Congzhengia minquanensis: one gene and its partner. The protein of the gene in region 2 interacts with the protein of the main gene of each other region in a pairwise test. Links are inferred from orthologs where the notes say so. Each region holds a gene or a part of one and is shown on either strand. Other genes may lie near its edges.

Region 1 (15,653 bases), on a different replicon or contig from region 2:
CGGTTTTGGTGCTGATTTCTACCCTCAGCCTGCCGGCGTCTATCACAATTGCATCGTTTTCTTCCGGCTGGGACAGCATTTTATAATCCTTTACCACCGAAAGGGAACAGTTAAACCGGGTGATGCCGGAGGGGGCGAGCGTGCCGCGGAACGACACCTTCTGAATCCAGTCTAAATGGAACGTGCAGGAGGGTTTTTCATTTTGGCAGACCAACGCGTTCCCATTTTCGTCATACACACAGGCCACGGTTTGCTCACCGTCGTTCCAGTTCTGGTTTTCCAGCATAAATTCAATTTCAAAGTCGCCCTCCACCGCATATGGGTGGGGGTTAAAGGCCATGATTGGAATTTGCTTATCCATTGGCTTTTTCTGTCCGCTGCAAAGGGCAAAAAAGGCTTTTGCCTGCAAACGGTCTAACGTTTCCTCAGCATGGGACATAAGTCTTAAACTGTCTTCTTCCGCCTGCTTAATGGCCGAGCCGGGCAGAATGTCGTGGAACTGGGAAAACGCAAGGTCTTCTTTTGCACGTTTCATTTGCGCGCCGTCAAATTCCGTGCCGTTTTGCAGGGCGGCACAGGCCATCATTTTTTCTGTTACCATCAGCTTGTTTTCCAAAGACCTGTGGGCCTGTTTTATGCGCACCTGGGAGGTATAGCACCCCACCATGGTGTGGCACAGGGAGGTTTTTTTAACAGGCAGGTTTTGTTTGTTTAAACCGCTGAAATAGCTGTCTGCGTCGGAGTGGACGATTTCCGCTTTGTCCTTCCTTTCGTCTATGAGCGCGTTAATTTCGTTTAAATCGATTTCCGACGGGCCGCCGCCGTGGTTTCCAATGCCCCACAAAATTAAGCCGGTTTCGTGCTCGGGGTATTTGTTCAAATAATCTTCTATTTTTTGACGCGCAGTGCCTTTTAACGTGTTATAGCCGCCGAAAATATTGTGTGCGCAGATTTCGCTGCCGTCAAATCCAACCCACTTAAAATCAAACAGGGCCTCCTCGTTAGGACGCATGTAAATATAGTTTTGATAGCCGCATTTCGCAAGAATTTGCACCAAGCCCCGGGTGTGGCCAAAGGGGTCGAAATTAATAGCGGTTTTAAAACTTACGCCGAATTTTTCTTTAAAATATTCCTGGCCAAGCTCAATTTGGTTTAAAAAGCTTTCGCCTGAAAGCATGGTGCAGTCCGGCTGCAAATACCAGCCGCCCATAATTTTCCACTTTCCGGCAGCCACCAAAGCCTGAATTTTTTGGAAAAGCTCCGGCTCATATTCTTCCACCCATTTATATAAAACCGCCTCGTTGTGGTTAAACACAAACCCGTCATATTTTTCGCAGAAGTTCACTGCCACGCGAAAGGTAGAAACCGCTTCGGCTACGCCCTCTTTCCACTGCCATAGCCAAACCGGGTCTAAGTGCGCGTTGCACAAAAGATGGATTTTTGGTTTCATAAAATCGTCCTCCTGAAAATCATATTATATTATCTTTTTCATATCATAAATGACATGCTTTGTCAACCTTTTTTTTGATTCCCCACTTGGAAAACCAAACGGTTTGTGGTAAGATAAAGACAAGGAGGTGTCAGCATGAAAAAGTTGTTTACATTGGCTCTTGCCGCGGCGCTGGTTTGCTTCACGGTTTTACCCGTAGGCGCCGCCGCAAAACCGGTAAGTGAATTATGTGAATACAGCGGCTCGCCCGATTCATTTTGGGTAACGGAAAATTACGACGGGGCAGCCCCAAAATCAAGGGCAAAGGCCGCGTCCGGCCTGCCGGAAACGTTTGATTTACGAAATGCCGGCGGCGTTTCTTTTGTCAGCAGTGTGAAAAATCAGGGAAATACCAACTCCTGTTGGGCGTTTACCTCGCTATCCTGTCTGGAAACGTTTTTAAGGCGCAAGACATTTGAAAGCAGCGGTGAGCTTATTGGTTACGACTTCTCGGAGCGCCACTTAGAGCACGCCACCTATCCTGCTATGCAAGACGGCACGAACCCCTATGCGCCAACCTGCCGCAGCGCCAACGCCGGGGGAAACGTGGTTTCCGCCGCAGGATATTTTCAAAACGGACTGGGGCCGGTGCCGGAAAGCGGTATGCCCTTTGAAAACAAAATGGACACGTTAAGCCGGGCAGACATTCAAATTGCGCCGGCGGCAGCGGTGCGCGCCATGCGCTATTTTCCGAAATTTACGAGCAATATTTTTGACTATAACTACCATGAGCTGATTACCGGAATTAAAGAGGAAATTTACCGCGGCGGAGGCGTTTCAGCGGTGATGAACACCAACGCCGGCGGATATAATGCAGACGGCACGGCGTATCATTCCGCCGAACGGACGGGCACGGCAAACCACGCCATAACGCTCATCGGCTGGGACGACAATTTCAGACGTGAAAACTTTGGGGCGGACAAGCCGGAGGGAAACGGCGCGTGGATTGTGCGGGACTCTGCCGGGGAGAGCGCTCATGACGGCGGATATTTTTATCTGTCCTATGAAAGTGTTGACACCTATAACATGTGCTTTTCTGTGACAGACGCGGCAGACAGCATCCCTTACGACAACGTATACAGCGTAACCTCTGGCACCTGGGCCTATGGGAGGGGGTATGAAAACAACGGCGATATGGCATATGCCGCAAACATCTATGCGAAACAGCCGGTGCCGGAGCTTTTGACAGACGTTGGATTAAGTTTCCGCGGATATACGGAATATGAGATTTATGTGAACGCAAACAATCAGGATTTAACGCCGGAAAACCTTACTCTGGCGGCAAAGGGCACCCAGGACCATATGGGATTTGCGACAGTGACGCTTCCTGAGCCGGTTTTGCTTACGGGAACGGAATTTGCAATTGTGATCAAATATGTCACGCCGGGCTATTCTTACAGTGTGCCGGTGTCAATTCCGCCTTTCTGCCCTGAAATCTCCCAGGGGTGTTCCTATCTTTCTCCCGATGGGGAAACCTGGGAGGACACAGCGCTGTCTGACTGTGTGGTGGGAATTTACGGCTATACGAAAGACTGCGGTGAGAAATCGGCGGTAAGTTTTTCAAAACTGGGAAAAACGTATGTCACAGTTTATGACGAAGGAGGACGCCTCATTCGCCCGAAAGCCGACGGAAGCTATGCGCTCGCCGCCGGGACATACCGCTACATTGCAGAGGAACAGGCTTTGGGCCTTGCAGAGGGGACGTTCGTGACGGACGGTTTTACGCCCCAAAACCTTGAGCTATCCCAAACAGATTTTGTGGAGCAGCCTGAATCTGACATGCCCTATGTAAAGGTAAAGGAAATTGCCTACCGGGCAACCGTGGAACCGGCGGAATTTGTTACGCTGAACCTGTATATGGGAAGGGCGGAAGGATTTAGACTTTATTATGAAACTGTATCCGGTGAGCAGGCGGAGGTTGCAGAACAGTTTTTAAGCGTAGATGCTGGCGGCAGGGTTCGGTTAAGCAGGGAGTTTTTAACGCCCTTTTTGGACGGCGGCGGGGGCGGCGTTTCCCTCTTAGTTGTGTTCACCGGTTCAAACGGCTTAGAAATGAAGACGGACACCTGCCGGGTTGTATTTACAAAATCGGCCTTCGGGGGTGTGTTCAGCGCCCTTGCCAACGTGATTTATAACCCGACGGAAAGCGTTAACAGGGCATATGTGGAGCAGTTAATCAAACAAAATCTGGCTATAGGCGGTCAGGTTGAAATCAAACAATATGACGTTGCCTATCCCACAAAAACGCAGAACGGATTTTTAACATGCGACATTTTGGTGCTGGACGCGTTCTCAGGGCGGTATTATCAGTTCGCGTTTCATGGGGAGGTGCCCCGGGTTTTACAGGAGGTTACGCTGCAAAACGGGAACTACCGCGTCAGGGTGCGGAATAATGTGGAGGGAATTCACACGGTGAGCGTGTTTGCAGAATATGGTCCCGGCGGGAGGCTGCTCTCCGTCACCTATAAAAATGTGGCGCTGATTGAAAGCAGTTTTTCCTATCCCGACAGAGGCAACCGCGTGAAACTTTTTGTTCTTTCCGCAGAAGATTTTATTACGCCCTACGCGCCTGCTTTTGACAGCGATTTCACAAAATAAAAACAGCGCCGGACGCAGCAAATGCGCTCGGCGCTGTTTTTATCAATGAAACGAACTGTATGCCTTTCCGTTTTCTAAGGAAACGCCCTTGGACTCAGCCAGCTCGCTTATGGTAACCAGTTTGTAGCCCCGGGAGATAAGCTCGGGAATCGCCCGAACCGCCGCCTCGGCAGACTGGCTGTAGAGGTCGTGCATTAAAACTACAGAACCGTCTTTCACATTTTTTAAAATGGCGTTAACGGTGCTGTCTGCGTTTCTGGTTTTCCAGTCCAGCGTGTCCACAGACCACATGATGAGCGGTGCGTCAGCCAAAGAAGAAACGGTGCTGTTATAATTTCCATATGGCGGACGGATTAACGTTGGCTTAGCGCCGGTGACGGCAGCAATTGCGTCGGAAACGTCTTTTAGTTCCGCTTTCACGCCGTCTGCCCCCAGGGTTTTTAAATTTTTGTGGTTCATGGTGTGGCTTCCAATTTCCATGCCCAGGTCATAGACCCGCTTCAGCACGGAGGAATGGGGCTTTATGTTATAGCCTACCACAAAAAAAGTGGCTTTTGCGTTGTTGGCCTCTAAACAGTCTAAAATTTTTGGCGTAAACTTGCTGGGGCCGTCGTCAAACGTGAGGGCCACCATTTTGGTGCCGGTTGGGGCTTTTTTCGGAAAATCGGCCGGACTTTGATACCACCCGGCATCCAGGTACGAGTCAAGCTCCGACTTTTTTATATCCAATGTGCGGCTGTCGGTGGCATAAACTGTCATTACAGGCTCCTCATACCAGCCAACCTCTTTATAATCCTGCATTTCGCTTTCATAAACGTCGATGGTGCGGCCGTCAGGGGCATACATGGTAACAAGTTCTACCGGCTCCGGTTCAGGCGTAGGAGTCGGCTCCGGCGCTTTCGTGTTTTCAGGCACCGGCGATTTTTCTGTCGCCGGAGGCGCCTCGTTCTGCTTTTTTATGGGAACAAGCTTGCCGCCGTGTTTTGTTTCGGCTTCAACTGCGCTTTGCCCAACAAGCCTGTCCGAGCCGTCGGGATAATATATCCTTGTCATGGCGCCTGCGCTGACACCTGCACAAATGCCAAAGGACATGATAACATAAAGCATGGTGCAAATAAATTTTTTCATACAGAACCCCTCCTTTACTCCGTGTTTATCTGGAGCCGTTCATAAGTTTCCAAATTCCCCCGGCATACCGCTTCAGCAGCATCGACAGGGCCACTAACAGCGCCAGCGTAATTACTGGGAGCAGAAGATACTCAAACAGCGCAGTGACCGGTGTGACGGGAAAAATGAGCTGATTTGCCGCCTGGAAAAACTCTAAAATCGTTCCGTGGGCGGAATATATGAAAAATGTAATGGTCGTAATATTTTTGGGCAGCGGCTTTGTAATGACGCTGTCGAACAGAAACCAGAACGAAACGGCTGACACGGTGCAGAACAAAATGTGAAACACAAGGGCCTGGGTTACCTGAAACAGCACGAAAAAGGCCTGTCCCAAAACCACGCCCAATACCGCCAGGCGTTTTATCTGTTTCTCTTTTTTATTTACTGCGTCAAAATAGTGCATTCCTACAAAACCGCCCAGCATATAGTAAAACAGGCCGTCGATTTGGATAAATTTTTGGTGGAACACATTCATGGAAAGGTTTCCTGCTGCGTCGGTGCAAAACAACAGAAACACCGCGCTTAAAGTGACAATTGCCACAGGCTTGTTTTTTAGAAGCACATAAATGACTGGGCAAAGCAGTGTGTATAAAATGAGCTGATACATGAACCAATAGCCCAGGTTGTATTTATATAAAAACACGCCCTCTAAAAAGTTTTCAGGGGTGAAAACCACACGGTTGATGTGTAGAACGTCCTCCACAACGTGAAACTTGCCCAAAAGATAAAAAAGCGAAAAGCGGAACAGGTTCCACAAAAGGTATGGAATGATCAGCGAAAAGAAACGGTTTTTCATTTTTTGCGGATATTTGCTGAAATTAAAATCCCGGTAAAACAGAATACCCGAAAACATGAAAAACGATGGAACGCCGATTTTAGCAATGTCACCGGAAATCAGCCGTTCAAAATAGTAAACAAACTTTTCAAAGACGGACTGATTGGGGGAAACAGAAAAATTTCCGAGATTTTCCGTATGGATTAAAATCACCAGAATGCTTAAAAAGGCGCTGTAGCTCAGCAGCTTTTCCTTATTTATGACACGCTCGCCGTTCAATCAAAAAACCTCACAATATATCACATAGTTATTCACTATTATAATATATTGTAAGGTTTTTTTCAAGCATTTCTCAGAATTTTCGACGTAAAATTATGTTTCCGCCTCAAATTTGCGAATATTTTCAGACTTGCCAATGACGATGAGTTTATCCTCCCGGTCAAAAATTTCGTCGGGCCTGATTTCAGTAATCACATCTTTTCCCCGGCTGATCGCGATGATGTTCAGCTTATACTTTTTCCGGATTTCCGACTCTAAAACCGTTTTTCCCGCGAAAGAATCCGGCAAGCTAATTTCTGCAATATCAATGTCACCCTTCAGCTCAAACAGGTTTTGAATCCGCTCAGACAGCAGGCGGCTTGCCAGCCGTTCCGCCATGTCCCGCTCGGGGTAAACCACCTCGGCCCCGATTTTTTCTAAAATTTCGCCGTGGTCTGCATTGGTTGCCTTGGCAATGACGCGTTTTACGCCCATGCTCACCAAATGAAGCGTCACCAAAATGCTGGTGTCGATGTTCTCGCCAATTGCCACCACCACGACGTCGCAGTCCTGAATTCCGGTGGCCTCTAATGTTTCCTTGTCCAGTCCATTTTTAATTACAAAGGCATATTGGGTATAGTCCCGCAGCTTCCGAATGCTGTCTTCGCTGGCGTCAATCACCATAATTTCGCTGCCCGATTCCGCCAGATGCACCGCCAAAGCTGTGCCAAACCGGCCTAAGCCGATAATTCCATAGGTCTTTTTTATTTTTGATTTCATGTATGTTCCACGCGCCTTTCGCTTTGCGTTCTTTACCAGAAAAGCATGTCAAAACCTTTCAGTTTATAAATTGCTTCTGCAAAATAATAGTCTGCATAAATAATCGGGAAGTTGTTCCCATGATAGCTTTCCGAGCCGCACCGAAGGATAGATTCCTCTTTGTCCGTCCAGTCGGCAAACGCTTCCTCAGCCGCGTGTAAAAGCTTCATTGCGGCGTTTTGGTAAAGCCTGCTTTCAAACTCCGGAACAGCCTTGGCAATTTCAATGAGCCCGCAGGCAGCAATCATGCCTGCTGTGGAGTCGTAAATCACCGGCTCCTCCGGGCTTCTGAAATCGGATTTAGGAAGATAGTCGTCGCACACCGCTGCGATAAAGTAGTGGGCAACCCGTTTTGCCGTGTCTAAATATTCCTGCTTTCCTGTATGGATAAAGCTCAGCACAAACCCATAAAGCGCCCAGGCCTGCCCCCGGGACCAGGACGACCCCTCGCCATAACCCTGCCCGCCAAAGGTTTTTATCAGCTCTCCCGTTTCCGGGTCATATTCGTTAATGTGGTTCACCGACCCGTCGGGACGCACATGAAATTTTTGTGTTTTTTCCGCATGGCTCTCGGCAATATAGCGGAACCGGTCGTCTTTGGCATCAACTGCGGCGCGGTATAAAAGGGGAATGTTCATCATGCAGTCGATGATGGCCCAGCCCTCATGGCCGTCTCCGTTCCAGGCGCGGATAAAGCCGCCTTTGGTGTTATAGCGGGACGCTAAAATCGACGCCGCTGTCATAAACCGCGCGTGAGAGCGCTCGTTTCCGGTGAGCCGGAAGTTCACACCGGCGGTTAAGTTCCACATGAACCCAACGTCGTGATGCAGACCGAAAAAGTTTTCAAGCGCCTTGTCTAACAGTTCTTCCGTTACCTCCGCCGTTTTGCGGTATTCCTCGTTTTTTGTGCCGACATACATTAGCCACATCAGACCGCCCCAAAAGCCGTTTGTCCACCAGGATATGTCCTCACCCTGCTTGTCGTCAAACACGCCGTTCACCGTGGTGTAGGGCAGCTTGCCCCGGGCGGAAATGCAGGTTTTGGAAAGCTTTTTGTCTAACCTTTCCCACATTTCGTCAACCCACTTTTTTTCTGTTTCATTTAATGCAATCATTGTTCCACCGTCCTCTATTTTTTTCTGCAAACCATCAGTAACATTAGCCCGTTTCCCGGGTCAATTTCTGCATATTCCTGAATAAATTCGTTGCTGACCCCCAAAGAGTTACCCAAATCCATTACCGCGTCGCTTAAGGGATAGTAAACTCCCCGGGCAAACACGTGCTCGCATTTGGTGAGTGGAATTAAAGAAAGGCACCGGCCTTCCTGCCGCGGAATCCGCACTGGGGTGTTGATCAGCGTTATGTAATTGTCCTTGTCCGCAAGAGCGACTTTTACGCCGCGGTCAAGCCCAAACTTTAACAGTTGAATATTGGCAAGGGTGTGGTCAATCCGCCCTCCCAGCGCACCTAAAACCAAAATGCTGTCTGCGCCATGGCGGGTTGCAATTTGAATGGCTTCCTGGGTGTCGGTCATGTCCTTTTCCGGCCGAAGGCGAACAATTTCCCGGCTTTGAATTTTGTTTTCGTCAAAGAAAGAGTCTAAATCACCAACAAATATGTCTGGTACCAGCCTTAAGCGTTCCGCATAGCTGTAGCCTTTGTCCGCGGCAAGAATCAGGTTGAAATCATCAGGGCAAACGCCCTCCGGCAGACCGTCAAAATCACCGCCGGCAAAAATCAACGCGTTCAATTGTCTATCTCCGTTTCGTTTAAAAATGAGCAAACCGCCTCTTTGGGCGACTGCGCCCCAAAAATTGCAGTGCCTGCAACCAAAACGTTTGCGCCGTTTGCTATGGGAACAGTTTTGTTCGTTAAATTTATGCCGCCGTCAACCTCAATGTCGAAATCCGGGCCGAAAAAGGTTCGCGCTGCCTGGATTTTGGCGTTTACACCGTCAATGTAGCTCTGACCGCCGAAGCCTGCAAACACCGACATAATCAGCGCCATGTCGATTTTGTCCCGGTAAGGGAACAGCCGCTCTGCCGGAATGTCGGGGTTCACAGCCAGGCCGCATTTTATGTTGTGCGACTTTATTTTATCCAGCGTTTCATCGATGTCGCTGCTGCAGCCAATGTGAAACGTAATAATATCTGCTCCGGCGGCCGCAAAATCGTCAATATAGCGCAGGGGGTCCGAAATCATTAAATGAACGTCGAACACCATTTGGCTCATTTTACGAATGCTTTTCATCACCGGCGCACCAAATGAAATGTTGGGCACAAAATGCCCGTCCATTACGTCGATATGAAGATATTGCGCGCCTGCGGCTTCCACCGCAGACACCTCCTCGCCCAATCGGGAAAAATCTGCCGAAAGAATGGATGGAGCTAATAAAATCATTGGTATTCCTCCCTTTAATGCTGCCGTTTTCGGCTGTTCTCTTATTTAATACATGCGCATCCGTTTCCAGATATCCAATACCAACTGATAGCGCTTGGGATCCATTCCTTTAAACGGCACGTTGCTGGTGCAGAAGATGTATCCGCCGCCGGGCTTTCCGTAGGTCAGACAATATTCCGCGCTGTCTGTCACATCCTGTTCGGTGCCGGTTTGCAGCGCCGCACAATGCACATTGCCGCACAGGCACACCTTGTCGCCCACCAGCTCTTTTACCTTTTTAATGTCCACGCCTGCCATGGGGTCTAACGAGTGCAGAGCGTGAGGGTTACATTCCACCAATTGGTCTAAAATCGGCATAATGTTTCCGTCTGTGTGTTTAATGGTATATAATCCGTCTTTTCTGGCAGCGTCAATAATCTGATACAGATACGGCTGAATGAACTCGCCAAAGTTTTGAGGAGACAGAAACGGTCCGTTATTATAACAATAATCCGAACAGAGCAGCAGGCAGTCGATGCCGTTTTCCTGCAGCCATTTGTTGTGTTCAATCGCCGCGTCTGCCCGTTTCTGCGCTTCTGCTTTCAGTCCCTCGGGGTCGTCCGCCATGCGGTATGCAAATTCATACATTTCATTGCCGTCCGGGATTGCAAACGTACCGTCGCCGTGGCTTCCGAGCATTACGGTATCGCCTACAATTTCGCGCAGACAGCGATGATACAGGGCTAAGTCGTTTGGGTCATTTAATTCATATCCGTGCGCCGGAATAATGGAATATTCCAATTTGGAATAAACCTCTGCGGTATATTCCGCCTCTTCATAAATGGCGCGGTCTTTTTCCTTCCGGCTCATTTTGCGTTGGTTTTCCTCGCTGAACTGCGCGCCGAATAAGGGTCTGCCGAACATTTCCTCTGCTAACTGAAACTCCAGTTCAAAAGTAGGAACCATATCCGGCGTCTGCAAATTCAGCGCCGCCACTGCACGTTCTTTTGGCGTCATAATGCTTCACCTCTTGTTGTTCTGATTTAATAGAAAATGATATAAATCTTTAATAGCTGTTCTTTTTAAAGCTGCCAGTCTTTAACATCTTTTAAAGAGTTGTAAAGCGCACAGTAGCTGTTGTAGCGGTTTTGACCGATTTCGCCTCTATTTAATGCGTCTTTCACCGAGCAGTCCGGCTCGGTGATGTGGCTGCATCCCGGAAACCGGCACTGGCCGCCGTGTTTTGCAATTTCCGGAAACATGGCGGAAAGATTCTGGGCCATCATTTTTTCCACTTCAAAAGAGCCAAACCCCGGCGTGTCGAACACAAAACCTCCGAAGGAGAGAGGGAACAGCTCTGTGTGCCGTGTGGTGTGTTTTCCCCGCTGAATTTTATCGCTCACCGCTCCGGTTTTTAAGGTGAAGTTTTCCCCCATGGCGTTGAGCAGACTGGATTTCCCAACTCCCGAGCTTCCGGCCAGTGCAGTAACCTTTCCCTTTAACAGGTCTTTTAAACGATCCACACCCTCGCCTGTTTTGGCGGAGCAGACAATCACGGGAAAGTCTGCCAATGCATATTCCTTTGCCAAATTGGCGGCTTTTTCCCGGTTCAATTCTGCTTTATTAATGCACACGGCGCAGGCTACCCCCTGGGATACCGCAGTTACTGTCAGCTTGTCAATCAATTCTAAGGCCGGTTCCGGTGCGCTTATGGCAAAGGTGACCAAAAGTAAGTCAATATTGGAAACGGGAGGCCGGAAAAACTGGTTTTTCCGCGGCCCGATTTTGGTTACATACCCTTCCTTTTCTTCTGGGTCGGTAATTTCAATCTCCACCCTGTCACCCACCATGGGAACCTGCCCGTCTTTGCGGAACCGGCCCCTTGCGCGGCAGGAGAAAACCGTACCGCTGTCGCATTTTACATAATAGAACCCGCCGATTCCTTTCATGATTGTACCAGTCATTTATGCAAGCCGTCCTTTCGGTTAATCCTCATTTGTGCCGTTGTTGCCGCCCTCGTTTGGTTCGTCATCGCCGCCGCTGGTGGGCGTGGACGAAGGCTTCGGCGTGGAGGAGGGAGATGCGCTTGCCGAGGGCTTTGCAGAAGGTGTTGGCGTGGCGGAGGTTGCCGCTTTGCCGCTGCTGATGCGAATGTCGATGGCTTTATTTTTCTTCACCCGGTTGCCCTCAGCTTCAGACTGTTTCACAACCGTTCCCTTTTCCTTTTCGCTTGCCACCTGCTGCACTTCACCAAGCTTTAAGTCGGCGCGCTCTAAAGCAGATTTCGCTTCGTTTTCCGTTTTACCAAGCAAATCGGGAACAATGGTATATTCATTTTCGGTGTTGTCGTTTTTATTGCCGTTGCTTACGTATATGGTAACGACAGAACCCTCCGATGCAGAGGTGCCGGCCGCCGGATGGGTGCTGATAACGCGGCCTGCGGCTACGTCGCTGTTGTCCTGCCGTTCCACGGTAACGTCAAATTTCAGCGCTTTTAATGCAGAAGTTGCGTCTGCCTCCGTCATTCCTGCAACTGAGGGGATTTTTTCCATAGTGGCAGGCTGGTCGCCCAATGTGACGGTTATTTTTGCGTTGTTTTTAATTTTTTTGCCGCTTTTTGGGTCCTGCGTTACAATGATGCCCTCATCATCTGCCTGAATTTCCTTGCCGTTTTCCTGCACAATTTTCAGCTTGGTGCCTTCAATTAGTTCCAGCGCCTCGGCACAGGTGTGGTTCACAAGTTCAGGACACTCCACCTCGTTTTTTGAGCCGCCCGTCATAAACGACCAGCCCCAAATCGCTAAGGCAATCACCGCAATACCAGCAAAAATGCCGGCCACAATGCCTAAGGTGTCGCCTTTCTTTTTCTTCTTTTTCGCCTTGGCGAGCTCGGCGCGGGAGGGCTGTTTTTTCACAGGGGCTTTGCCTTGGCTGTTCTGGGATCTGCGCTGGGGGGTGCCGTTTTTCGCACCCTGGGGTGCACCGTTTTTGTTGCTTGCAGTTTGCGGATTAATCGGCGTGAATTTTTTCGTAAACTCATCTCCTTCGTCGTACCGTACCTCAGAGCCCACGTAAACCTTTTTTAAGTCAATCAGCATTTGTGTGGCCGTTTGATACCGTTCGCTCTGTTCTTTTTTCATTGCTTTTAAAATTACCGTTTCCAAGGATTTTGGAATAGACGGGTTAAACACCGACGGGCGCACAGGCTCGGTTTCTAAATGCTGCATGGCAATGCTGATGGCGGATTCCCCTTCAAAGGGGAGCCGTCCCGTCACCATCTCGTAGGTTAAAATGCCCAAAGAATAAAGGTCAGTTTTCGCGTCGGTAAACCCGCCCCGGGCCTGCTCCGGCGAAAAATAATGCACGCTGCCCATGGTGAGGCCGCCGGTGGTAATGGTTCCCTGGTTTAACGCCTTTGCAATGCCAAAATCGGTAATTTTTAAAATTCCCTCTTTAGTGATGATAATGTTTTCCGGCTTAATGTCTTTATGCACAATGCCCTTTTTGTGAGCATGCTCAAGACCGGAACAAATTTGGGAAGCATAGTCAACCGCCTCTTTCCACTGGAGAACTCCCTTTGCGCTCAAGTATTGTTTTAAGGTGATGCCCTCCACATATTCCATGACGATATATTCCAAATCGTCTTCGTTTCCTACATCATAAATTGAAACGATGTTCGGGTGAGACAGGCTGCCAGCAGACTGAGCCTCAATTTTAAACCGCTTGATAAACTCCAAATCGTCCCGGTATTCCGGACGCAGCACCTTAATTGCCACATACCGGTTTAGAACCAGGCATTTTGCCCGGTAAACAATGGCCATTCCGCCCCGGCCGATTTCCTCTATAATTTCGTATCTCCCATCAATAATCTTTCCACTCATCATGATTAGCCATCTCCGTTTCTGGTAATTTTAAAACCTGATTAAAATTACGGTTATATTATCCGTGCCGCCAGCGGTTTCCGCTTCCGCAACCAGTTTGTTTGCCGCGTCGTTTAGCGTTTCGCTTAAATTTATAACAGACAGAATTTCTTCGTCCTCCACCATGTTCACCAAGCCGTCGGAGCAGAGCAGAATTACGTCGCCCGCCTCTGCCCGAAACTCGTAAATGTCCGCTTCAACGGTCTTGTCCGTTCCCACCGCGCGGGTAATGATGTTCTTCTGAGGATGGCGCCGCGCCTCCTCCTTCGTGATTTTGCCGTTTTCTAAAAGCATTTCCACCAGGGAGTGGTCTTTTGTAATTTGCGTAATTTTCTCCCCGCGGATTAAGTATAGCCTGGAATCGCCCACCTGAACCGCGGTTACGTTGTGTTCCTCCGCAACGCAGGCCGTCATGGTGGTGCCCATGCCCGAAAGATTTCTGGCGTTTACGCTCATTTCATAAATTTCGCGGTTGGCGTCGTTTACGGCTTTTACCAAAACGTCTTTTGCATTTTTGCCGCATTTTCCAAGAACGTCCTTCTGCACAATTCCCACGGCCTTGCCGCTGGCAACCTCGCCTGCGTTGTGGCCGCCCATGCCGTCGGCAACAATGGCCAAAACCGTGCCGGACTGGTCAGGCTCGGACACAAAATAGGAATCCTCGTTTAGAGGACGGATGCGTCCGACGCTTGTAGCTGAACTCACTTCCATTCGTTTATCACCTCGTTAATTTATGTCTGTTTCTATGTGTGCTGCTTTTTTCCTGAGCTGTCCGCATGCAGCGTCTATGTCGCTTCCCAGCTCTCGCCTTACGGTAGCGTTTAAGCCTCTTTCGGCAAGCCGTTTTAAAAACGCCGCCACATGCTGTTTTTCTGTTTTTTTAAAATCACGTTCCCGCACGTTGTTCACGGGAATTAAATTGATATGGTAAAGCCCGCCGGAAAACAGTTTTGCCAATTTGTCCGCACAGGCTGTGCTGTCGTTTTTGCCGCGGATCAAGGCATATTCAATGCTGATCCGCCGGTTTGTTTTTTGAATATAATGCGTCATTGCCGCGGTTAAGGTTTCCAGCGGATATTTTTTGTTGATGGGCATAATTTCGCTTCGTAAATCGTTAAAAGGCGCGTGAAGCGAAACAGAAAGCGTAATTGGCAAGTTCAGGCTTGCCAGCTCATAAATTTTCGGCACCACCCCGCAAGTGGACAGCGAAATGTGGCGGTAGCCGATATTCAGCGCGTCTTTATGGTTCACAATTTTTAAGAATTTTACCACGTTGTCAAAATTGTCTAACGGTTCGCCGATGCCCATCATCACAATATTGGAGATTTTTTCGCCGGTTTCCTTTTCTGCCGCCAAGATTTGCTCTAAAATTTCGGCAGCGGAGAGGTTGCGCACCTTGCCGCCGATTGTGGAAGCACAGAACGCACACCCCATGGCACAGCCCACCTGGGTGGACACGCACAGCGTGTTGCCATGGTGATAGCGCATGAACACGCTTTCAATCAGGCTGCCGTCGGAAAGGCAGAACAAAAACTTCACGGTGCCGTCTTTTTTCGACACCTGTTTTTCCCGGCAGGTGAGGGTTCCGATATAATAATGTTCCGAAAGGGTTTCTCTCAGCTCCTTAGAAAGGGTGGTAATTTCGCAAATCGCGTCTGTTTTAAAAACGGCGCTGAAAATCTGTCCGGCGCGGTAGCCGGGCAGCGAAAGCGACTTGCAAAGCGCCTGGGTTTCTTCAAATGTAAGGTTTCTGAAATCTGTTTTCATGGGTTAGCCTTTTCTTCTATCTTAATTTTTTCAGCCTGCAAACAAAAAATCCGTCGCTGTTATCCGTGTCCGGAAACAGCTCGATAAATCCCGCTTTGGCCCGCTGTGCCATTTCCCCGGTGATGTGGGGGTTTTTCATTGCGTCCATTTCAAAATTCGGATTTTCCTTTAAAAAAGCATGAACGCGCCCCAAGTTTTCGGAAGGGTTTATGGTGCAGGTGGAGTAAACCAAAATGCCGCCGGGCTTTACATACTCTTTTGCCGTGTTTAAAATTTGCTGCTGCACAGATAAAATTTCATCAAAATCGGTAATGTGTTCTTTATATTTTATGTCAGGTTTGCGCCGGATAATACCCAGCCCGGAACAGGGCACGTCCAGCAGGACTTTGTCGGCAATCTGTCTAAGTGCCGGATTGGGCTCCGCCGCGTCTGCCTGTTTGGTTTTTATTATGGTAATGCCCAGCCGTTTTGCCGCCTCGTT
Region 2 (15,689 bases):
GTTTTTCACTTCTTTTGAAATGCTGAACGTAGGGTAAACGGAAATTGAGTCGCCGGAGTGGATTCCCGTACGCTCCACGTGTTCCATAATGCCCGGAACGAACACGTCTGTCCCGTCGCAAACCGCGTCTACCTCAACTTCTTTTCCGATGATGTATTTATCCACCAGCACTGGCTTGTCCTCATCAATTTCAACGGCGGTTTTCAGGTAGTGGCGCAAACCTTCTTCGTCCGCCACAATCTCCATTGCCCTGCCGCCCAAAACATAGCTGGGACGCACCAATACAGGATAGCCGATCTCCTCTGCCGCACGAATTCCGTCCTCCATTTTGGTCACGGCTTTCCCGTTTGGCTGGGGAATTTCCAGTTCCTCCATAATTTTTTCAAAAGAGTCCCTGTTTTCGGCCCGCTCAATTGCGTCACAGTCTGTTCCAATGAGCTTAACGCCCCGTTTCTTTAAAGGCTCGGCAAGGTTAATAGCCGTCTGCCCACCTAAAGATGCGATAACGCCCATGGGTTTTTCCAGTTCAATAATATTCATAACGTCCTCAACGGTAAGCGGCTCGAAATACAGCTTATCGGAGGTGGTGTAGTCTGTGGAAACGGTTTCAGGATTATTATTGATGATGATAGACTCTATTCCGCTTTCCTTAATGGTTTTCACTGCATGCACCGTGGAATAGTCGAACTCAACGCCCTGCCCGATTCGGATAGGGCCGGAGCCTAAAACAATAATTTTCGCTTTATCTGACACGATTGACTCGTTCTCCTCCTCATAGGTGGAGTAAAAATATGGAATATAGCTGTCAAACTCGCTGGCGCAGGTGTCAATCATTTTATACACCGGAAACATGTTGTGTTTTTTTCGCATTTCAAACACGTCGTCCTCTGTCATCTGCCAGAGATGGGCGATATATTTGTCGCAGAATCCCATTTTCTTTGCCTTGTAAAGCAGGTCGATGTTTCCAACGCTTTCGGGCTGTTCTAGTACCTTTTCAAAATCCACAATGTTTTTAATTTTATCTAAGAAAAACATATCAATTTGCGTCACGTTGCAAATTCTTGAGTGGTCCACGCCCAAATACATGAGCTGGGCAATGGCATAAATCCGGTCGTCCGTGCCCTCTTCAATATATTTCATCAAATCGTCTACCGACATTTTGCTCTTGTCAAATTTTGACATGTAAATGTGGCACACGCCGATTTCCAAAGACCTGGTTGCTTTCAGCAGACTTTCCTCCATTGTCCGGCCTATGGCCATAACCTCGCCTGTGGCTTTCATTTGGGTAGAAAGCTTATTCGACGCCTGGGTAAACTTGTCAAAGGGGAACCGGGGCATTTTGGTTACCACGTAATCCAGCGTGGGCTCAAACGACGCGGGGGTATTCGCAATCATAATTTCGTCTAAGGTCATGCCCACGGCAATTTTAGCTGAAACCCTTGCGATTGGGTAACCGCTGGCTTTCGATGCCAAAGCCGACGACCTTGACACCCTGGGATTTACCTCAATTACATAATATTGAAACGACTGGGGGTCTAATGCAAACTGCACGTTACAGCCGCCCTCTACTTTTAATGCCCGAATAATTTTCAGCGCACTGTCGCGGAGCATGTGATATTCCTTGTTCGTCAGCGTCTGGCTGGGGGCGACTACAATCGAATCCCCCGTATGTATGCCCACAGGGTCTAAATTTTCCATGTTACAAATAGTAATGGCGGTGTCGTTTTTGTCGCGCATTACCTCATATTCAATTTCCTTATAGCCCTTAATGCTTTTCTCTACCAAGACCTGTCCCACAGGGGAAAGCTTTAAGGCGTTTTTCATAATTTCGCAAAGTTCTTCCTCATCGTCGGCAAAGCCGCCGCCTGTGCCGCCCAGCGTAAACGCAGGACGAAGCACTACCGGATATCCAATCTCTTCCGCCGCCGATTTTGCCTCGTCAATAGTGTGGGTAATCACCGACGGCAGCACCGGCTCGCCCAATTCTTCACACAGCTCTTTAAACAGTTCTCTGTCCTCCGCCCGCTCAATACTTTCGCTGGACGTTCCCAAAAGCTCCACCTGACACTCGGCTAAAACGCCTTTTTTTGCAAGCTGCATGGCAATATTAAGACCCGTTTGTCCGCCAATTCCCGGAACGATTGCGTCCGGCCGCTCATAGCGCAGGATTTTTGCCATATATTCAAGGTTTAACGGCTCCATATATACCTTATCCGCAATGGAGGTATCGGTCATAATGGTTGCGGGGTTTGAGTTTGCCAAAACCACCTCGTATCCCTCTTCTTTTAAGGCAAGGCACGCCTGGGTGCCCGCATAGTCGAACTCTGCGGCCTGGCCGATTACAATTGGGCCGGAGCCAATAACCAAAACCTTTTTAATATCACTTCTTTTAGGCATTGCCGTTCGCCTCCTTCATTAAGTCGATAAACCGGCCGAACAGATAGGTGCTGTCCTGGGGGCCGGGGGCGCTTTCCGGGTGATACTGCACAGAAAACAGCCTGTCCTTTTCACATTCTAAGCCTTCCACCGTCTGGTCTAACAGATTGATGTGGGTTGGAGTGAGAGGCGTCTGTTCCAGCGAGGTTAAATCCACGGCATAGCTGTGGTTTTGGCTGGTAATTTCAATTTTGCCGTTTTTCAAATTTTTCACCGGATGGTTTCCGCCCCGGTGCCCAAACTTAAGCTTATAAGTTTGGGCTCCGTAGGCAAGGCTGATTATCTGATGTCCTAAGCAAATGCCGAATATGGGATATTTCCCTCTAAGCTTTTTCACCGTTTCAATGACGGGCAGCACATTTTCAGGGTCGCCAGGCCCGTTTGACAAAAACACACCGTCGGGCTTCATAAAATCAATTTCGTCCGCCGTGGTGTTATACGGCACAACGGTTACGTTGCACCCGCAGCTGTTTAAGCTGCGGATAATGTTTAATTTAATTCCACAGTCAATTGCCACCACGTTATATTTGTGGTTAGACGTTCTGGAATACCACCGCTTTTTGCAGCTCACCTTTGCCACTGCGTCCTTCGGAATGTCAACGCTCGATAAAATTTTCAAAGCGTCCTCCTTGGCGGTGGAAGCGTCGGTAATAAACGCCTTTCTGCTGCCAAAGTCGCGAATTGAACGCGTAATCATTCTGGTGTCCACGCCGTAAATTCCCGGAATTCCGTTTTCCTCCAAAATCTCAGACAACGTTTTTGTGTAGCGGAAATTGCTGGGCATGTCGTTATAGTCCCGCACCACCAAGCCGCCGATGGTGGGCACCTTCGTTTCAAAATCTTCGTCTGCAATGCCATAGTTCCCGATTAAAGGATAGGTCATTACCACCAGCTGATAGGTATAAGATGGGTCGGAAATAATCTCCTGATACCCCACCATTGAGGTGTTGAACACAATTTCGCACACCCTGTCGCAGTTCGCGCCAAAGCCATATCCATAGTATTCCTTGCCGTCTTCAAAGACAATTTTTCTGTCGAAATTTTTTTCCATATGCCGCTCCTTTTTCCTCATAAATTTCTGCTTATTTCAGCGGATTTCATAGTTACCCTATTTAAACTTATTATTTAAATTATATCACCGCAGAAAATAAAAGTCAACAAAGAAAATTGGTTTTGGCAAAAAAACAGACAGAGGGTTAAAAACCCTCTGTCTGCGCATTTTCGCTAATTTTTATTTAGCGTTTTTTTGTGAACGATTCACAATCCGTGCACTCGCACATGGTCGGATTGCTTTCATGCGTTCCTACCTGTATGCTGTCAAGCGTACAGTAGTTTTGGTCGTCACAGTGGTATTCGCACTGTGATACGGTACATTTAATGGATGAATTTGCTTTACAACTCATATTCAAACAACCTCCTATTTTTAAAGCACACAAAAACGTTTGTGTCCTTAAAAATAGTGTATGCAGAATATAAGCGTTTTAAACAGTATAATTTTGTTAATTTGCACGTTTAAATTTTTCAACCTGATATTGGTCAATCCCGCAAAGCTTTACACTCCGACGTACGCTTCTGAGTGTATTAAACTTTTTTGCAAGGCCAATGTCATGAACAAACAGCCTGGGCGAAAAGAAATATTTCTCCTCGCAGCCGGTTAAAATTTTTAATACGTAATAAATGTCAAATTCATTTTCACCACTAACACATAAATTCATAATTTCTCACCCCGGATATTAGTTTATCACACTACCGGGACAAAGTCAACAAAAAGTCACACTTTGTAACACATATATTACACAATGTGTCAATTATATTACATTTTGATTACATCAAGTTAAAAAATGCACGTTTTCCAAGAAAACAAGCACTGCCGCTCAGTTCCTCTTCAATGCGCAGCAAACGGTTATATTTGCAGACTCTGTCTGTGCGTGACGGCGCGCCGGTTTTAATCTGACCTGAATTTGTGGCAACGGCAATGTCTGCAATGGTGGTGTCTTCTGTTTCACCGCTCCTGTGAGATGTCACAGCTGTGTAACCAGCACGGTTTGCCATTTCAATGGCGTCTAACGTTTCGGTTAAGGTACCGATTTGATTCACTTTAATTAAAATGGAGTTGCCCACACCGTTCTTTATTCCCCGCTCCAGCCGCTGAGTGTTGGTTACAAACAGGTCGTCGCCCACGAGCTGAATTTTATTTCCCAAGGCACTGGTCAAGTCCTTCCAGCCGTCCCAGTCCTCCTCGGATAAGCCATCTTCTAAAGAGATAATTGGGTAGTCGGAAGCAAGCTTTTCCCAGTATTTTATCATTTCATCCCGCGTTTTAAACACATCGGTTTTCCAGAAATAATAACCGTCGCGCCCTTGTTTTTTCGCTTCTTCAAACAGTTCGGTGGCCGCCGCGTCCATCGCAATCTGAAAGTCGTCTCCGGGAACAAAGTTTGCCTTTTCAATTGCCTCGCAAATCAGCGCCAGCGCGTCTTCGTCGTTTTTCAGATTTGGCGCAAAACCGCCCTCATCACCCACCGCTGTGGAATAGTTTTTCGATTTCAGCACGCCCTTTAAGCTGTGAAACACCTCGGCGCACATGCGAAGTGCCTCCGAAAAGCAGCATGCACCTGTGGGCATAATCATAAATTCCTGCAGATTCACGCTGTTGTCGGCGTGCTTGCCGCCGTTTAAAATATTCATCATGGGCACCGGCAAAACATGGGCGTTAGCACCGCCTATATAGTTATAAAGGCTGGTGCCCAACGATGCCGTTGCTGCCTTTGCCGCCGCCAGCGACACGCCTAAAATGGCGTTGGCGCCTAAGCGCGACTTGTTGTCCGTGCCATCTAATTTTATCATTTTTCGGTCAATATCCCTCTGGTCTAACACATTTAAACCTATAATTTCGTCGGCAATTTCGTTGTTTACGTTGGAAACGGCGTTTTTCACACCCAGCCCTTTGTAGCGCGACTCGTCTTTATCCCGCAGTTCCACCGCCTCAAACGCGCCAGTAGATGCGCCGGACGGCACAGACGCCCGGGCGCACACGCCGTCTTCCGTGCAGACGCACGCTTCAACGGTGGGATTGCCTCTGGAATCTAAAATCTCTCTTGCATACACATCTGTAATTTCAATATAATTTTTCATATTCTGCCTCCAATTTTAAAAAAATAAAAATGCACACTCTATACTATAGAGTGTGCATTAAAGCCAAAAAATATGATGCTTTCTATTATTTTTCTATAATACTTGTTCCCGTCATTTCGGCAGGTTTTTCAAGCTCCAAAATATCCAGCATCGTCGGGGCAATGTCTGCCAGCACGCCGCCGGAGCGGAGTTTCACGTCTCCGCAGCCGATAACAATAAACGGAACCGGGAACGTGGTGTGTGCCGTAAACGCACCGCCGGTTTCAGGGTCAATCATCTGGTCTGCATTGCCGTGGTCAGCAGTCACCAGCATTGCACCGCCCATAGAAAGAATTTTGTCTGTCACCTTTCCTATGCAGGCGTCAACGGTTTCAACCGCTTTTACAGCACTTTCAATCACGCCGGTGTGGCCCACCATGTCGCAGTTTGCATAGTTTAAAATCACAACGTCTAAATCGCCGCTGTCAAGTTTTTTCATCAGCGTGTCGGTCACCTCCGGCGCGCTCATTTCCGGCTGTAGGTCGTAGGTTGCAACTTTGGGTGAATTAATCAGCGCCCGGTCTTCCCCTTCCGACACCTTTTCTACCCCGCCGTTAAAGAAAAATGTCACATGGGCATATTTTTCCGTTTCGGCAATTCTCAGCTGTTTTAAACCATGCTTACTCAAATATTCGCCCAGGGTGTTGGTTAAAATCTGGGGTTTAAACGCAACCTCCACGTTGGGCATTGTCTTGTCATACTGTGTCATGCACACAAAATACAGCGGAAAAAATTTGCGTTCAAAGCCATTAAAATCAGGGTCAACAAAGGCACGGGTAATTTGGCGTGCCCGGTCGGGACGGAAGTTTGCAAAAATCACGCTGTCGCCCTCTGAAACGGTAGCAACCGGTGCTCCGTTTTCCGTAATAACTGTGGGGATTACAAACTCGTCAGTTACATCAGCCGCATAGGATTTTTCCACGGCGGACACGGGGCAAATATCTGTATTGCCTTCGCCTGCTACCATTGCGCGGTATGCTTTTTCCACCCTGTCCCAGCGGTTGTCCCTGTCCATGGCGTAGTAGCGGCCCATCACCGTGGCAATTTTGCCCACGCCAATTTTTTTAAGCTCTTCCGCCATCTGCTCCACGAACTCTTTGCCGGAGGAAGGGGGCACATCGCGCCCGTCTAAAAAGCAGTGAACGAACACCTTTTCCAGGCCCTTACGTTTTGCAAGCTCGGCAACGGCATAAATGTGGGAGTTGTGACTGTGCACACCGCCGTTGGATACCAGGCCCATAATATGCAGTGCAGTGCCGTTTTTCTTCGCATGTTCCACCGCACCCACAAGAGCTTCGTTTTCAAAAAAGTCGCCGTCCTGAATGGATTTTGTAATACGTGTCAGTTCCTGATAAACGATACGCCCTGCGCCCATGTTGGTGTGTCCCACCTCAGAGTTTCCCATCTGCCCGTCGGGAAGGCCCACCGCCATTCCGCTGGCTGAAAGCTGCGTGTGGGGATAGTTTAAAAACAATTTGTCCAGGTTTGGCGTTTTTGCCATTTTAATGGCGTTGCCCTTATCCGCAGGGTTTATGCCAAAACCGTCCATAATACATAATAACAAAGGTTTTTTCATTGATTTACCATCCTGTTCCTTTATGAAAGAGGCTGCAAAAAGCAGCCTCTTTGCCATTTTTTATTTCCAGTTTACGATTGTTGCAAAGTCCGGTGCTTTTAAAGACGCGCCGCCAACCAAACCGCCGTCGATATCGTTTTCAGAGAACAGCTCCGCCGCATTGCCGGCATTTACGCTGCCGCCGTATTGAATGGTGATTTTTCTTGCAGCTTTGTTGCCGTAAACCTCTGCCACACATTCGCGGATTGCCTTGCAAACCTCCTCCGCCTGTTCGGTGGTTGCTGTTTTGCCTGTTCCAATTGCCCAAATGGGTTCATAGGCAATAATGGTTTTGGAAACCTGTTCTTCAGTTAAACCGCTAAGCGCAATTTTTGTCTGCAAACGAACCAAATCGTTGGTAATGCCATATTCTCTCTGTTCTAAGCTCTCGCCCACGCAAACAATCGGCGTTAAACCTTTTTCAAACGCTTTTAAAACCTTTTTGTTTACTGTTTCGTCGGTTTCGGCAAAATATTGTCTGCGTTCGCTGTGGCCGATTATTACATATTCAATACCCAAATCCAGCAGCATATCGGCGGAAATTTCGCCGGTGTATGCACCGCTGTCTTCAAAATAAACGTTCTGCGCGCCAACTTTAATGTTGGTTCCCTTTGCCGCTTCCACAGCTGCCGCAAGGCAAACAGCCGTGGGGCAAACAATTACGGTGTCCTTTGCGTCTGCAACCTTCGGTGCAAGCTCTTTGATTAAAGCCGCAGCCTCAGAAGGGGTTTTGTTCATTTTCCAGTTGCCGGCAATCACCTTTTTCTTCATGGTAAGGCTGACAATTCCCGGAAGCGCTTTGCCTTCTAAAAATTCAAGGGATGCGCCGCCGCCGGTAGAAATGTGGCTCATACGGCTTCCCAGGCCCGCCTGGTTCACCGCCGCAACGCTGTCGCCGCCGCCGATAACGGTGGTAGCATCAAGCTCAGCAAGCTTTAAAGCAATGGCGTTTGTGCCCTTTGCAAAGTTGGGCATTTCAAACACGCCCATGGGCCCGTTCCATACAACGGTCTTTGCGCCGTCTAACGCTTTAGAGAACAGTTCAATGGTTTTCGGACCGATGTCTAATCCCATCCAGCCGTCAGGAATGTTGCCCTCAACAACCTTCGATTCTGCGTCGTTATTAAATTCTTTTGCAACTACTGTGTCAATCGGAAGCAAAATTTTATCGCCGGCCTGCTCCAGCATTTTTTTCGCATAATCAATATAATCTTCTTCTAAAAGAGAGGTGCCAATCGTTTTTCCCTGCGCCGCAAAGAACGTATAGGCCATTCCGCCGCCGATAATTAATTTATCCACTTTTTTGAGCAGGTTTTCAATAACCGAAATTTTAGAAGAAACCTTAGAACCGCCCAAAATGGCAACCAAGGGACGCACGGGCGAATTTACCGCGTTGCCTAAGAATTTAATTTCCTTTTCAATCAGGTAACCTGCAACCGCCGTGTCAAGATATTTTGTAACGCCCACATTGGAGCAGTGCGCACGGTGTGCCGTGCCAAATGCGTCGTTTACGAAAACGTCGGCAAGGGAAGCAAGCTCGGCCGAAAACGCATCCACATTTTTTGTTTCTTCCGCACGGTAACGCGTGTTTTCCAAAAGCACAACGTCGCCGTCTTTCATGTTGGCAACGGCTTTTTTCGCATTTTCGCCAACCACATTGTCGTCAGCGGCAAAAATCACCTCTTTGCCCAGCTTTTCAGACAGGCTTTTTGCAACGGGAGCCAGCGATAGCTCCGGCTTTGGCTCGCCCTTGGGCTTGCCCATATGGGAGCAAAGGATTACTTTTGCACCGTTGTCGATTAAATACTGAATTGTGGGCAGTGCGCCGACAATCCTGTTATCATCTGTAATTTCCAGCTTGTCGTTTAAAGGCACGTTAAAGTCGCATCTTACCAAAACTTTTTTGCCTTTTACGCAAATGTCTTCTACTGTTAAATTCATCATTTCCACCTCTTAAAAAAATTTGTGTCTTAACATAACTATCCATGTATATTATAGTATAATTTTTCCATGATTTCAAGTCCCATATAGACAAAATTTTGTCAAACCCCTGTAAAATAAATGTCAAATTTCGTCATGTTTAAAAATTATTTACGTTTTGTTCATAATTTGTTCATATATCTATGGTATAGTTTATTTGTCGAAAGAAATTTCGGCAAAATCTCTAATTTTCATAATAATCCCCCGGAGCCTGTGAGCAATCACAGGCTCCACCCTTTTTTATGGGCAAATTCACCGGAATTAACAATTTGTTGATGATTTTTTGGAAAACTTATGGTATACTAATCGTAAATTCTTATTTATTATGTGTTTAATATGAAAATATATGAAAAAAATTACAGGTGACAAATGTTCGGTTACGTTCAAATTTATAAAGATGAACTGAAAGTGAAAGAATATAATGTGTTCCGGTCATACTATTGCGGGCTGTGCAAAACCTTAAAGGATGAATATGGCTTTTCGTCCCGGATGGGGCTGAACTACGACTCTGTTTTTCTTGCCCTGATTTTATCTTCCGTCACAAACGCAGAATTTTTCTGCCAGGCAGAACGATGCATTGCGAACCCCTTTCGCAAAAAGGCGGTAGCGCAAACGAACAAATGCTTGTCTTACAGTGCAGGCGTTATGGTGATTTTGGCGTTGTTAAAGCTTCGCGACAACATGCACGACGAACACAGCATAAAATCTTTTTTTGCTTATTGCTGCATGTGGCGCGCAAAGCGCCATGTGTTAAAACGCTATGGTGGGCTTTACAAAAAGAGTGAAGAATTTATTTTTGCGCTCTCCCGTTTGGAAGCAGACAGGTGCGCTTCCATCGACCAGCTTTCCCATGAATTTGCCTCCCTTATGCAGCTTTTGTTTACACCGGATTTTATTGAAGATCAAAACACACGCCGAATTTTGGGCCACATGGGATATATGCTGGGGCGGTTTATTTATATTTTAGACGCATATGAAGACATGGAGAAAGACAAAAAAAAGAACTGTTTCAACGTTTTTCTATTAAATCCTGCCCTGCCGGACAAAGAGGAGCTACGTGCTTCTTTAACCTTTACCTTAAGCAGCGTTGCCAGCAGCTATGAACTGCTAACTTTAAAAGTGAACAAATCAATTTTAGACAACATTATATATTTAGGTCTTTCAAATGTCTTAGATAACGTGTTAGACCACAAAGGAGAAAAAAAAGCATGAACGATCCATATGAGGTGCTGGGCGTGCCAAAAAACGCCACCCAGGACGAAATTAAAGCGGCTTACAGGAAACTGGCAAAACAATATCATCCTGATAAATATGTGGGCAATCCCCTTTCCGATTTAGCTTCGGAAAAATTTAAAGAGATTAACGAGGCCTATGAAACGCTCACCAACGGCAACGCTTCCGGCAAAAGCTCCTATTCCGGCGGCTACGGGCAATCTTACGGCAGCGGCAATGGCAGTGCGGGAACGTTTGCTCAGGTGCGGAACCTCATTAACTTAAACTCGTTAGATGAGGCGGAGCGGATTTTGGACGCTGCCACCGACAGAACGGCAGAATGGTTCTTTTTAAAGGGCAGCTTATATATCCGCCGGGGCTGGCACGATCAGGGTGTAAATTTTCTCAGGCAGGCGGTAAACATGGATCCCTCCAATTCAGAATACCGCAGAACATTAAACTCCATTGAGGCACAGCGCCAACAATATAGAAACGTGGGCGGCGGAATGACCAACGACAGCACTTCCATGTGCAACTGCTGCGGAAATCTTATTTGCGCCGACTGCTGCTGCGAGTGTATGGGCGGCGATTTAATTCCCTGCTGTTAAATTTTCATTTTTAGCCCGAAAACTACGCGCGGGCAGAAAGGCGAAAAGAAATGACACGAAAAATGGCGTTTTCCTCCATTATGACGGCGCTTACGGTTGTTTGCCTTTACGGTTCGGTGGTTCTTCCTACGGGAAAAATTGCGCTTTTGGCAATGACTTCTCTCTGCGTTTTGGTAACGCAGGCCGAATGCGGGACGAAATTTGCACTGATACAGTTTTTGGCTTCGGCGCTGATTGGCTCACTTTTGGTGCCCTTTAAATCGCAAATTGTTATTTTTATCCTGTTCATTGGCTACTACCCCATCATCAAAAGCCATATGGAGCGCATTGGCAAACGATGGCTGGAATGGTTGGTGAAAATTTTGTTTTTTAACGCGGTATTAATTGTGGCATATTTTACACTAAAATATTTTTTACTGGCCTACATCAATTTCGGGACAATTTTTAATATTGTGTTATCCCATTTAATTTTTGTGGTAATCATTGCAGAAATTGTTTTCGTGTTGTATGACTATATGTTAAGCATGCTTGCCTCTTACTATATAAATGTGGTTCAAAAGAGGCTTAGAATAAACAAATAACAAAGAAAGGCAGATGGAAAAATGAAACATAAATTAGCTGCCGCCGTTTTAAGCTTTGCAATGGCGGTTACTCTGATTTCTGGCTGCGGCGCGAAAGAAAACCAAAATGCGTCCTCCTCCGTTACGCCGCTTCCTGTGGCAACGGCAAATCCCGATATTACGCACCCTGAAGGAAGATATTATACCTCCAACAACGAACTTAAGGCCGAAGGCGGATTAACTGTTCTTGGAAGCGATTTTTTGAAAATTATGATTGACGGACAGGAGATTGAATTTGCGCTTTCTGAAAATGCCAAACGCGAAATTTCAATTTATAACAAGGATGAAAATAATCCTCGAATTATGCGTGGAACAATGCTTTTAATAACCTACACAGAGCGTGACCTAATTAAAATTGCGGACACCATGGATATTATTAATTCAAACTAAAAAAACGGAACGGCTTAAAGCCGTTCCGTTTTTTAGTTCAAATTGTTATTTTACCGTTTGTTTCGGCATTGCAACCAGTCCGTTCCAAAACATGGCTTTCACCGTGTCTGCCCCCTCTGTCCGGAATTCTGCGGCGCACTAATGTCCGTTTTTGTATATGCAGTTAATTGCGCGTTCTCCATGCAAATGCTGACAAGCTCATTACCTATTTTATTTCAAAACATAGTTTGCAAGGGGACTTTGGCTTTTTGCGAGTTCCTCTGCAATGGTGCGCGCAATCAGATTTGCGCCGTCTTCATTTACATGCGTCCAGTCCCCGTAGGTGGCCGCTTTATTCTTCATATCATCTGATATAGGATATTCTTTAAACCGCTCCATTGCCTCGGGGGATAAAAAATATTGTTTGTAGCTTTCTGCGCCCTTTTCTTCTGTTTCCTTGCCCAAAGCTTCGTCATAATAATAAATTTTGCGCAGCACGGCATTGATATCCAGGCACACAGCATTGTTTTGCGCCGCAACATCTTTAATATAACCGGACCATTTTGTGAGGTTATCCTGCGCTGCCAGCTTGCCCGTTTTTGGGTTATTGGGAGTAATCGTGGTAAAAATTACATTTGCTCCAGCCTCTTTTGCCTCGGTGCACAGCAGGTTCAAATATTTATGATAGGCTTCTTCTTTTGTTAACTCTGTATCATATGTTGGTGTGCGGTAAAAGTCATTTAACCCAAATGCAATAAATACGTAGTCGCCTTTTTGAATCCCTTTCTTGACGTTTGCCCACTTGTCGTGGTAAAATGTTTCTGCAGTTCTTCCCCCTTGAGCATGGTTTATTACAGTTCCTGCTTTATTTAAATAATTACCAATATAATATCCCCAACCCTGCTGCGGATATGACCCTGTTCCATAGTTGACACAGAGAGAATCGCCTAGCAGGTGCACTGTTGTGGGCAACGGAACTGTATTATCCACAATCACGGGTTTACTAATCGGTTTTAAGCTGTCCAATTCGTTCCAAAGCATTATCTTAACCGTATCTGCGTCGGAAATATCCAGCGTTTTCATTTCAGCTTCTGCTTTTACACTTGCTGTAAGATTTAATTCCTGCGTTTCAACGCCTGACAGTCTGCCGTTTTCATATGCGGCAAACACTACGCTTGCCTTTGTGTCGTATGAGGAATATGCCCTTGCGGTTTGGGTTAGCCTGTCAAAATAGAGCGCTCCCCAGTCGCCAGAAGGCTCGTTGGCCTCAACGGTAACTGGCTTGCCCACGGTGTTTTGCACATCAATGGGTGTCAGCTCAAACACAAGCTTTTTGCCAACTGCACTTTCCGGAATTTTAAAGCTTTCGTCAGCAGAAAAGCTGCCCACAGAAGTATAAATTCCGTTTTCATATTCACAAAGCGCCTTTACAAGCACGCTGTCTTTTTCTGCCGGGCCGGAGTAGTCATACGATACCGTAACGCTGTTTCCCGGAACCGCTTCCCCGTAAACTGCAACATTTGATAGGACGGGCATTGTTTTATCAACACGCTCCAGCTTCATGTCGTCTATAAAAAAGCTTGTTTCTGTGCCGTTTCCGTCCACATCAAAAGAGAGGAACGGAAGACGCGGCACTACATTTTCAGCAGGTGCGCTGAGCCCTTCTTTTAAGGGGAAGGTGTTGTCGTAGTAGCATTCGTAATACTGCCACTCATCAGATATTTTCCACTCCTGGTTATTTTTAATCTCGTCTGTATAGTCTGCGTCATCATACACCGCACCGCTTCCAACAATATACTGATAATCCGGCACATCATAGCTTTCGCTGTCGCCGCCGGGCGCCGGCACCTCTCTGCTGAGCACAAGCGTCAGCGGTTTTTCTGCACCAAGGCCGTTTCCTTTTGCCCAGAACGAAAGCCTGTAAGATGCATCTGTTTCCAGTCCCAAGCCCTGAAAAGCCGTTCCGCCGTTGCTTGTTACAGTAACCTTCATGCTGTGTGCCCCGTCACTTTCCGGGCGGACGTCGCTGCTGTGTTCAATTGCTGCATTTTGTCCATTCCAGCCAAGCACCTGATAACTCGTCTGATCCACGCTGGCTGTGTTGTTTCTTCTCACACTGCCTTCTCCCAGCTCGAAATCGCCGTTTGAAAGCGCCCCCATATCCATAATTTTGAATGAGTCCGCTGCGAAATCTGAATCTGAACGGTTGTGCTGGTCGTCTCCCGCAAAAATCCTGATGCCGACATTCAGCGGCTGGTCTACAAATGTTTTATATTCATGCAGGTAGTAAAATTCAACCTTTTTCCATTCTCCCACTGTGAGAATATCTTTCATTGTATAGCCCGGATAGTTTGTGTTGTAACCGTTTGTATCCGGAATCCTGTTATTTCCAAAAATCAGGAACCATACGCCGCCGGTGGTTGTCTCCTTGGCTGTTCTGATTATTTTAGCATAAAATGACACTTTATATAAATGGTTGGTTTGAAGACGCATTGACTGCGAAACATTACCAAACACGCTGCTGTCTTTCGGCGTAATTTTTACAAACCCCTCAGAACCGTCTGGTGCGGGGTCGGCAGCATCCTTAACAATCTCTGCAGGCCCGTCGAACGACCACCCGCTGGTGTTATTGTTAAATTCGCTGTTGGTAATGATGTTTCCATCATCTTTCTCTCCTGCTCCCGGAGAAATGACATTATAAGAAATGTCGTCAATATAATAGCGGAGCGTGCTGTCGCTGGGGTTTACTAAATCTTTTGTCCCGCCGTTTTGCCCCATTCTAATTGATATATGGGAGATATTTTGAATTTCAGATGTTTTTCCTGTGGGGTTTCCGCTTTCCACGCCGTTATAGCCTACCGTCGGGAAGCAGGTCATCTGTCCGTCCCAAATCTCCTGGGTTGAAACATAAACCCATTCTCCGGCTTTCAGTCCTGCGGGGTTCACAGAAATTTGCTTCCATGCCGCAACATCCTTTGTTTCCGGCAGACTTTCATCGTCAGACGTTCTGTGAACGGTAACCATGCCGTAAAGAATAAAGCTCATTGCATCTGTTTTTATTTCCGTGTCGAGTTTCACCCAAGCAGAAAAATTTAATAAGTTTCCCACTTTCGGCATCACAGACGTATTTGCACTTAAATCGCTGTTGCTTTCTGCGCTAATTTCCACATAGCCTGCGCCGGCGCTACCGTTCACGCCGCCATTTACCTGTGTTAACGTGGTTGCATTGCCGCCATAAATGCTTCCGTCACTCAGACTTTTTTCAAAGTCTTCAAACACATATGGGTATGTATCAAACGGTTTGTCCGCCTGAACCGGCATCATGCAAAGACCAAGCAACATTGATAGTGCCAATGTTACCGATAATAATTTTTTCATAAATTCTCCTCCTTATTTAATAGAATATATCCCTATTTAGTTTCATTATAATCAACTTTTACCAAAATTACAAGTGTTTATTCAAACATATTTATAAAAACTGCGCAAAAACTGAAGCTGAAATCACGGTGAGCAACCCGCAGATTACAATGGAAAGACTGCTCATCGCACCTTCCACTTCGCCTATTTCAATCGCTTTAGCCGTTCCTGCCGCGTGGGACGACGCGCCGATGGCAATCCCTATTGCCACCGGCTCTGTAATACGAAACAATTTGCATACCGTTTCTGCTATCATGT

The links.
Region 1: the proteins of eno (region 2) and rpe interact in binary tests that used the Escherichia coli proteins (3 or more experiments, as listed by UniProt). The link is inferred for Congzhengia minquanensis from one-to-one orthologs.

The regions. Positions count from the first base shown.
Region 1 is NZ_JACRSU010000004.1:163,490-179,142, forward strand. The notes cover bases 7,680-10,543. They hold rpe (ribulose-phosphate 3-epimerase), read right to left. Parts: upstream 9,507-10,543; coding sequence 8,853-9,506; downstream 7,680-8,852. Other genes in these bases: H8698_RS11040 (glycoside hydrolase family 88 protein), read right to left, coding at 7,680-8,221; H8698_RS11045 (thiamine diphosphokinase), read right to left, coding at 8,236-8,856; H8698_RS11055 (uroporphyrinogen decarboxylase family protein), read right to left, coding at 9,552-10,502. Outside these bases: H8698_RS11015 (glycoside hydrolase family 38 N-terminal domain-containing protein), read right to left, coding at 1-1,450; H8698_RS11020 (C1 family peptidase), read left to right, coding at 1,586-4,087; H8698_RS11025 (polysaccharide deacetylase family protein), read right to left, coding at 4,130-5,215; H8698_RS11030 (acyltransferase family protein), read right to left, coding at 5,241-6,308; H8698_RS11035 (potassium channel family protein), read right to left, coding at 6,402-7,067; more of H8698_RS11040, read right to left, coding at 7,100-7,679; rsgA (ribosome small subunit-dependent GTPase A), read right to left, coding at 10,568-11,449; pknB (Stk1 family PASTA domain-containing Ser/Thr kinase), read right to left, coding at 11,471-13,369; H8698_RS11070 (Stp1/IreP family PP2C-type Ser/Thr phosphatase), read right to left, coding at 13,397-14,116; dual-specificity RNA methyltransferase RlmN, read right to left, coding at 14,132-15,172; 16S rRNA (cytosine(967)-C(5))-methyltransferase RsmB, read right to left, coding at 15,189-15,653. UniProt on the Escherichia coli protein: Catalyzes the reversible epimerization of D-ribulose 5-phosphate to D-xylulose 5-phosphate.
Region 2 is NZ_JACRSU010000001.1:423,733-439,421, forward strand. What follows is about bases 3,417-6,316. They hold eno (phosphopyruvate hydratase), read right to left. Parts: upstream 5,572-6,316; coding sequence 4,261-5,571; downstream 3,417-4,260. Other genes in these bases: carA (glutamine-hydrolyzing carbamoyl-phosphate synthase small subunit), read right to left, coding at 3,417-3,487; H8698_RS02015 (DUF1540 domain-containing protein), read right to left, coding at 3,672-3,839; H8698_RS02020 (hypothetical protein), read right to left, coding at 3,936-4,151; gpmI (2,3-bisphosphoglycerate-independent phosphoglycerate mutase), read right to left, coding at 5,657-6,316. Outside these bases: carB (carbamoyl-phosphate synthase large subunit), read right to left, coding at 1-2,397; more of carA, read right to left, coding at 2,390-3,416; more of gpmI, read right to left, coding at 6,317-7,186; tpiA (triose-phosphate isomerase), read right to left, coding at 7,247-9,169; H8698_RS02040 (DUF5685 family protein), read left to right, coding at 9,575-10,417; H8698_RS13240 (J domain-containing protein), read left to right, coding at 10,414-11,025; H8698_RS02050 (hypothetical protein), read left to right, coding at 11,076-11,606; H8698_RS02055 (hypothetical protein), read left to right, coding at 11,628-12,035; H8698_RS02060 (GDSL-type esterase/lipase family protein), read right to left, coding at 12,246-15,392; H8698_RS02065 (LrgB family protein), read right to left, coding at 15,484-15,689. UniProt on the Escherichia coli protein: Catalyzes the reversible conversion of 2-phosphoglycerate (2-PG) into phosphoenolpyruvate (PEP). It is essential for the degradation of carbohydrates via glycolysis.